DNA from 2 places in the Peribacillus simplex NBRC 15720 genome. Region 1 is predicted to be linked to the other one. Evidence: predicted binding sites of a transcription regulator. Region 1 holds the regulator's gene; the other holds the start of a gene.
The links. The regulator LexA, encoded in region 1, represses DNA repair genes until DNA is damaged. The targets are predictions, from matches to a motif close to CGAACATATGTTCG.
Positions count from the first base shown of each region.

Region 2: uvrB (excinuclease ABC subunit UvrB) is a predicted target of LexA. The motif match lies at 1,569-1,582, and genes of this name have one in related genera.

Region 1 covers NZ_CP017704.1:655,141-659,577, reverse strand. Annotated here, with positions in the region: gene BS1321_RS02980 (hypothetical protein) at 392-679, opposite strand; gene BS1321_RS28475 (hypothetical protein) at 1,006-1,134, shown strand; gene BS1321_RS02975 (glucosaminidase domain-containing protein) at 1,104-1,547, shown strand; gene lexA (transcriptional repressor LexA) at 1,842-2,465, opposite strand; gene yneA (cell division suppressor protein YneA) at 2,621-2,932, shown strand; gene BS1321_RS02960 (YneB family resolvase-like protein) at 2,952-3,608, shown strand; gene BS1321_RS02955 (DUF896 domain-containing protein) at 3,674-3,907, shown strand; gene tkt (transketolase) at 4,140-4,437, shown strand, end outside.
Region 2 covers NZ_CP017704.1:2,899,631-2,904,067, forward strand. Annotated here, with positions in the region: gene BS1321_RS13830 (catalase) at 1-1,074, shown strand, start outside; gene BS1321_RS13835 (CsbA family protein) at 1,265-1,495, shown strand; gene uvrB (excinuclease ABC subunit UvrB) at 1,714-3,699, shown strand; gene uvrA (excinuclease ABC subunit UvrA) at 3,706-4,437, shown strand, end outside.

The DNA of each region.
Region 1 (4,437 bases):
GCGTCTGTGGGTCTCGTATAGCCAGATATTCGGCAGGAGTGTCACAAATTACTTCAATCGAGTGGGGGTTTCCTCAGTATAAACGAGTAAAAAAACATGAAGGAAGTTTACTTTTAAAATCATGTTTCGAGGTGAGAGCATTCCGAACCTCCTTTTGTCGACAAACTGATACCTTCTCTTAATTGAGAAGGTGTTTTTTGGATGAAATGAGAGGGAGGTGTGAAATGATAGGGTTAACAAGGGTGATGGCTATTCAGCCAAAGGAAACAGCCAAGTCGTAATTGTTAATTAATGTGTTAAATTTATGGGCGTTATATGGGGATATAAGCAAGTCAGGTCTCCTAGCAATAAAATAGATTGATGAAATGCAACGAGGATAACCTGTATAGATTTAATCCGCCTTTGGATAGGATTCTCTATATGACAAAATACCAGTTTTGAGTGCAGCATAATTGCCTATGCTTGCATAGCCATAAAACCAGCCCATGAAAATTCCAGCAACCAAATGATGACGATGGCTTATGAAAATGGAAATGAATAAGCCAAGTCCCAAAGCGATGCTTGGGATGAATTTAGGAGGAATCCGAAACATGACCTTTATAAGTTGAGTAAGAATCATGATGGTAGGAATGGCTATCACTGCATCCCAAAAGTTTGTATGGATGGTTGGGAAGTCCATAATTTCACCACCTTAACACTGAAAGTTTTTAAAATTAATTTTTACTATTTATCAAGGTTTTATACCATAGTATATGAATACATATTTAAAAATTAATTATTGAAAGGTTTTACAAAATAAGTTTTGAAGATTTTCAGAGTTCAATTTAAAATCCATAAATCCATTGATTTTCTGGATTGACGTCTTTTTCTGTAATGGTTTTAATAAGACGCGGAGCGAGCCACTTTAGGTAAATACAATTTTCCGAACTTTCTTTGTTGGACAAGCTGTAACTTTCCCATAGTTTAGAGTAAAAAATAAAGTGATTCTAATAATGGGAGGTTCTTATGAGCAAGGAAACGTTTATTAAGGAAATTGCTCCTTATGCCCAGAAATTCAAAAGGAATTTAAAATTTTACCTTCTGTTGTCATTGCACAAGCTTGTTTGGAGAGTGGAAATGGGACAAGCTTATTAGCAAATCAAGGAAAAATATATTTGGTACAAGGTGACTTTAAGGGAGAGTCTGTCATTATTCAAACAATGGAATATGTCAACGGTGTGCCCGTTCAAGTATGGAACAAATTCAGAAAATACCCAACTTGGGAAGAAAGTCTTCGAGATCTTGCCAATCTATATGAAAAGGGGACTTCGTGGAATAGAGGTCTATATACTGCTGTCATTGGAGAAAAAGATTACAAAAAAGCACTCAAAGCAATATTCGATTCGGGCTACGCCTCGGACCCGAAATATATAGAAAAACTGGTAAACCTAATCGAAACAAGCGATTTAACTAAATATGATGTAAGCATCGAAGAGGTTTATCATATTGTCAAAAAGGGGGATTCAGTCTCAGGGCTTGCAAAGGCATATGGTTCGACACAAGTGTAGATACAACAGTGGAATGGCTTGATCGACTTTAACCTTATTAAAGTGAACCAAAGATTAAGAGTGAAATGAATTTTGACTGAGAGCGGTAATTTACCGCTCTCCTTTTTTATTTGAAATAGGTTTTCTTTCGAAAGTACATATATCAAGACACCTTTCATCCGTTATAAAGGAGGTTAATATTCCCATGGAAAACTTGATTCTATTAAAAAATATTTCAAAATCTACTCTTCCATATGCATATTGAGAGAATTTGGGACATAAATTAAACAAACAAAAAAAGCGCGGTTAGCGCTTTTAGTGTATTTGTCTATATAAGCCTATTACTTTTCCAAGTATCGAAACATCTCGTAAAATAATTGGTTCCATATTTGAGTTCTCAGGCTGAAGCCTTATGTAGTCCGGTTCCTTAAAGAATCGTTTTACAGTGGCTTCATCATCTTCCGTCATGGCCACGACGATATCTCCATTATTGGCACTGCTTTGTTGTTTCACGATGACATAATCTCCATCATGAATTCCTGCTTCGATCATACTTTCACCCATGATTTCCAGCATGAATACATGGTCATCATGTGGAACCATGCTTTCGGGAAGCGGAAAGTATTCTTCTATGTTCTCAATGGCGGTTATTGGCATGCCCGCTGTTACTTTTCCAAGTAACGGCACGTTCACGACATTGGCTTTGGGAATATTGTTCGCTTCCTCCGAATTCATTATTTCAATGGCCCTTGGCTTGGTTGGGTCACGTCTAATCAGGCCTTTACTTTCCAGGCGGGATAAATGTCCGTGTACTGTTGAACTTGAAGCAAGTCCCACTGCTTCGCCAATCTCCCGTACGGAAGGTGGATACCCTTTTTGGCGGACCTCTTCTTTAATGAAATCAAGAATATCTTGCTGCCGTTTTGATAGTTTAGTCATTTGTGCACCTCTTCCCCAATGTTCTTTGCTACATTATAGCATGGCCCCCAACTCTATACAAACATAAGTTCGAATTTTGTTGTTGACTGAAACAAACGTTCGTATTATAATTTTACCATAACATACGAACGAACATTCGCTTTGGAGGGATATTTATGAAAAAATTATACAAAAATTATATTTATACGATTCTATTAGCGGGATCAGTATTCATCTTTTCAATTTTATTCTCTTGTACATTGAACAATGATCAAAAAAAAGATTTCCTTTCTATAGAAGTAAGTGAAGGTGACACCTTATGGGGAATTGCCGAAGAATATGAAGAAGCAAATTTGACAAAAAAAGAATTCATTGGTTGGATAGAAGAGCATAATGGAGTCATGGCGGATTCGATAAAACCTGGTCAAGTCATCGTCATACCGGTTAAAGGGGAAGAACTTGTCCAGAATTTGGCCAGTGAGCAGTAAGTAGTGAAGGTAGGGTATTATGAAGGCGGTAATCTATTGTAGGGTCAGCACAGAAAAAGAGTCACAGGAAACATCATTGGCAAGGCAGGAAGATGAATTAGTCAAATTGGCAGAAAAGATGGATGTGGAAGTTGTTTCCATAATTAAAGAACAGGCAAGTGGTTATGAGTTGAATCGGGATGGTATTTTTGACATGCTCGAACTATTTAAAACCAAAGAAGCTGAAGTACTATTAATCCAGGACGAAACAAGACTGGGAAGAGGGAATGCCAAAATAGCCCTTTTCCATGTCATCCTTAAAGAAGATGTGAAAATTTATACGCTCTCACACGATGGGGAGCTTGAGTTATCGGATTCGGATGCCATGGTCATCCAGATAGTCGGTATTGTAGAAGAATATCAAAGGAAACTACATAATCTTAAAATAAAGCGCGGGATGATAAGAGCCGTTGAAAAAGGGTACCGTCCTCAAAAAAATCTTCATAATCAAAGGAATTCCACTGGAAGGGACCGCATGGAGATTCCTATTGAAGAAATTATTAAACTTCGGGCCAATGGATTGACATTCTCAGAAATCGCAGCCACATTAAGGGGCTTTGGATACAATGTATCTAAGGCTACTGTGAACAGGCGTTTTCTCGAACATCAAATGAATACAAAGGAAAGTAAATCATAGAACTTGTAATTTCGCTTTTTTTTTAATACCATGACAATATCCGCAGATTATGAAGGAGCGAAATTATGTTATCAAAAGAAAAAATAGCCCGTATTAATGAACTTTCTAAAAAGGCAAAGGCTGAAGGTTTGACGGAAGCTGAGGCGAAAGAGCAAACTCAATTGAGAAGTGAGTATTTGGAAACTTTCAGAAAGTCCATGACCGATACGTTGGAGCATGTGAAAGTCGTTGATCCAGAAGGTAATGACGTCACTCCTCAAAAGATAAAAAATATAAAAGAAAAAAGAAATTTACATTAATTCTTGGATTCTTCTGATGGAAAATTCCCTTTGAGGATTCTATTAGCATTTAGGAATGAAAAGAGAGTGCATTCATGTATGTATTCTCCTATTTAGTTTAATCTAAATAGGGGACTTCTCTTATTTCTAGAAAATTGTAATATTAGGGCAGTAAATGGTGATTTTAGTTGTGATATTATGCTTGTCACTATAATATAAAGAGGTACATTACAGGAAGGGATGTTTTTACGATATGTTAGATAAATTAGATGCACTTTCTATTAATACGATTCGTACATTATCGATTGATGCAATTGAAAAGGCTAATTCTGGCCATCCAGGTATGCCAATGGGTGCAGCGCCGATGGCGTATAAACTATGGACCGAATATATGAACCATAACCCTAAAAATCCAGATTGGTTTAATAGAGACCGCTTTGTTCTTTCAGCTGGTCATGGGTCTATGCTGTTATACAGTCTTCTTCATTTATCGGGCTATGGCTTATCTATCGATGATTTGAAAGGCTTCCGCCAATGGGGCAGTAAAACTC
Region 2 (4,437 bases), 2.2 Mb from region 1:
AATATTCAGGACGGCAGGAGGATTTTCGATTTTTGCTCGAGTTCGCCTGAAACATTCCATATGGTTACCTTTGTGTTTTCCCCATGGGGCATTCCAGCTAACTACCGCATGATGCAAGGATCAGGGGTCAATACTTATAAATGGGTGAATGAGGAAGGGAAAGCCGTGCTTGTCAAGTATCACTGGGAACCGAAACAAGGGATCAAGAACCTGACACAGCAAGAGGCAAATGAAATTCAAGCTACGAATTTCAATCATGCCACACAGGATCTATATGAAGCGATTGAACGCGGGGACTATCCTGAATGGGATCTCAACGTACAGATCATGAGTGATGATGATCATCCTGAGTTGGATTTTGATCCGCTGGATGATACGAAGATCTGGCCGAAAGATGAGTTCCCATGGCTGCATGTCGGTACGATGGTATTGAATAAAAACCCTGAAGACTATTTCACTGAAGTCGAACAGGCTGCATTCGGCACGGGTGTCCTAGTGGATGGACTGGACTTTTCTGATGACAAGATGTTACAGGGACGTACATTCTCTTATTCCGATACACAACGTCACCGTGTTGGCGCGAATTATCTGCAATTGCCAATTAATGCTCCAAAGAAACCAACAGCCACGAATCAGACTGGCGGACAGATGCAATATGAAGTTGGCAGAGGCAGTCAAAGCCCGCACATCAACTACGAACCATCAACCGTCGGCGGCTTGAAAGAAGCCAAGCAGACGGGCAAGGAGTATACACCTATGGTGGAAGGGAAGCTTGTTCGTGAGACAATCGATCGCCAGAACAATACGAAACAGGCTGGTGAAACATTCCGTGAATTCGAGGATTGGGAAAAAGACGATTTAATTTCCAATTTAGTGGCGGCATTGGCTCCTGCCGACAAGCGCATTCAGGAAAAAATGATAGCACTTGCCGAAGAAGCCGATGAAGAGTATGGCCGCAGATTGAAAGAGGGACTGGCCACGGCTTCTGAACATACGGACTCTTCAAAACCTTTGGGTGGGACGGATAACCCTGAGGACGCCGTTAAAAAAGGACATGAAGCGGATCCATATTGATTGGAGTGAAAAGAAGCAAACTTCCCTTTAAAGGGGTTTGCCTCTTTTTTTTAATGGGCATAATTGATGGATGTGTGGAATGTTCTCCTGATGATGCCTTGAAAATCAAGTGGGAAATTGATTGGCAAAAAACCTCATAATCATTTAAACTGAAACTACTCTATTTTTCTCTTATAAAGGAGATGAAAAAATGATTAAAATTCTTTCTGCCCTTTTCCTTCCTTGTCTACTTGTCATGCTATTTTCAAGAGTCACCTATAACAATGTCGTAGGCCTTGTTTTAACTGTTGCCTTGATTACAGCTTCCGCATATAAAGGTTATACGCATACAAACTTATTGATCATCGTCGATGCCTTATCCCTGACAGTGGGATTTTGGTTATCAAAAAGAATGATGAAACGTACATCCAAGAGCGCCTGACACTAAAGGTGCTTTTTTTGTACTCAAACGTGTCATTCCCCTCAACACATCATGAAGTCCGTAACCTAAAAATAGAATGGATGTTCGCTTATTACTGGTTTGTTTTAAGGCTATTGTGGTAGAATGTGTATATATGCTTTATTAAACCGGAATAAATAGAAGGGATATAGGCATGTCCCGTTTTCATATAAAAATATTTCAATAGGAGGCTATGCTTGGTGAAGGATAAGTTTGAGTTAGTCTCAAAATACTCTCCTCAAGGAGATCAACCGGCAGCAATTGAAATGCTGGTCGAAGGGATTAAGGAAGGCAAGGAAATGCAGACGTTATTGGGTGCAACGGGGACAGGGAAAACGTTCACCGTTTCCAATGTGATCCAAAGAATCAATAAACCGACTCTTGTCATTGCCCACAATAAAACGTTGGCAGGGCAGCTTTACAGTGAGTTCAAAGAGTTCTTCCCTAATAATGCCGTTGAATACTTCGTTAGCTATTATGATTATTACCAGCCAGAAGCTTATGTTCCATCCACGGATACCTTCATCGAAAAAGATGCAAGCATCAATGATGAAATCGATAAACTGCGTCACTCGGCAACTTCGTCTTTGTTCGAAAGGAAAGATGTCATCATCATTGCCAGTGTTTCGTGCATATATGGACTCGGTTCTCCTGAAGAGTACCGGGAGATGGTTGTTTCCCTCCGAACAGGCATGGAAATAGAACGGAATGCCTTGCTGCACAGACTCGTGGATATTCAATATGAGAGGAATGATATTGCTTTCCAAAGGGGGACTTTCCGCGTTCGCGGCGACGTGGTCGAAATTTTCCCGGCCTCACGTGATGAACATTGCGTACGGGTGGAGTTTTTCGGGGATGAGATTGACCGTATCCGTGAAGTCGATGCCCTGACTGGTGAAATTACTGGTGAACGTGAACATATCGCCATTTTCCCGGCTTCCCACTTCGTAACCCGCGAAGAGAAAATGCGGATAGCCATTCAAAATATCGAAACGGAATTGGAAGAGCGATTGAAGGAATTAAGGGAAGATGAAAAACTCCTTGAAGCACAGCGCTTGGAGCAGCGGACCCGTTATGATTTGGAAATGATGCGGGAAATGGGCTTTTGTTCAGGGATCGAGAACTATTCCCGCCATTTAACCCTTCGTCCCTCAGGTGCGACACCATACACTTTAATAGATTACTTTCCAGAGGACTTCCTATTGGTCGTGGATGAATCACACGTAACCCTTTCGCAAATCCGCGGAATGTTCAATGGCGATCAGGCGCGTAAGCAAGTGCTAGTCGATCATGGCTTCCGTCTGCCGTCTGCAAAAGATAACCGCCCGCTAAGATTTGAAGAATTTGAAAAAAAGGTCCATCAATCCATATTCGTTTCGGCAACTCCGGGACCATATGAACTCGAACATACGCCAGAAATGGTTCAGCAGATCATCCGTCCTACCGGATTGCTGGATCCGACGGTAGAAGTGAGGCCTATTGAAGGGCAGATAGATGACTTGATCGGTGAAATACATGAGCGCGTCAAAAAGAACGAGCGTGTGCTCATTACGACCTTGACGAAAAAGATGTCTGAAGATTTAACTGATTATTTAAAGGAAATCGGCATTAAGGTCCAATATCTTCATTCGGAAGTGAAGACCTTGGAAAGGATAGAAATCATTCGGGAACTTCGAATGGGCAAATATGATGTACTCGTTGGAATCAATCTTTTAAGGGAAGGCCTGGATATTCCGGAAGTGTCGTTAGTGACCATTCTGGATGCCGATAAAGAAGGGTTCCTTCGCTCGGAACGTTCGCTTATTCAAACGATGGGCCGTGCAGCCCGTAATTCCAACGGCCACGTCATCATGTATGCAGACCGCATCACGAATTCGATGGAACTTGCCATCAATGAAACGAGCCGGCGTCGTGAAATCCAGGGAAATTATAATAAAGAGCATGGAATAATGCCTCAAACCATTCAAAAGGATATCCGTGACTCCATAAGGGCGACTCATGTAGCCGAAGAAAGCGAAGAGTATAAGGAAGACCTTGCACCAAGCCTCGCGAAGCTTCCTAAAAAAGAGCGTTTAAAAGTGATGGCAAGCATGGAAAAAGAAATGAAAGAAGCGGCAAAGGCACTGGACTTCGAGCGAGCTGCCGAGCTGCGTGATTTATTACTAGAGTTAAAAGCGGAAGGGTGACGAAACATGGCAATGGATAAAATTGTGATAAAAGGTGCCAGGGCCAACAATTTAAAGAATATTGATATCACGATACCGAGAGACAAACTTGTTGTGCTGACCGGATTATCGGGATCTGGAAAGTCTTCCTTGGCTTTTGATACGATTTATGCAGAAGGGCAAAGACGTTATGTAGAATCACTTTCCGCTTATGCCCGTCAATTCTTAGGCCAAGTGGATAAACCGGATGTCGATGCGATTGAAGGTTTGTCACCAGCCATTTCCATAGACCAGAAAACGACCAGTCGAAATCCTCGTTCAACCGTAGGGACTGTTACGGAGATCTATGATTATTTAAGGCTGTTATTTGCACGGGTCGGAAGACCGACCTGTCCGATCCATAATATTGAAATCACCTCACAAACGATTGAGCAAATGGTGGACCGCATTCTTGATTACCCTGAGCGAACCAAGCTTCAGGTATTGGCACCGCTTGTCTCAGGCAGAAAAGGGACACATGCAAAAGTTTTGGAGGAAGTTAAGAAACAAGGATATGTCCGCATTCGTGTGAACGGGGAAATGCATGATCTCAGTGAGGAGATCACTCTCGAAAAAAATAAAAAACATTCGATTGAAGTCATCATAGACCGGATCGTCATTAAAGAGGGTATCATGGCTAGGCTTGCAGATTCATTGGAAAGTGCTTTGCAGCTTGGCGAAGGCAAAGTCATCATTGACGTCATGGGTGAGGAAGAGCTG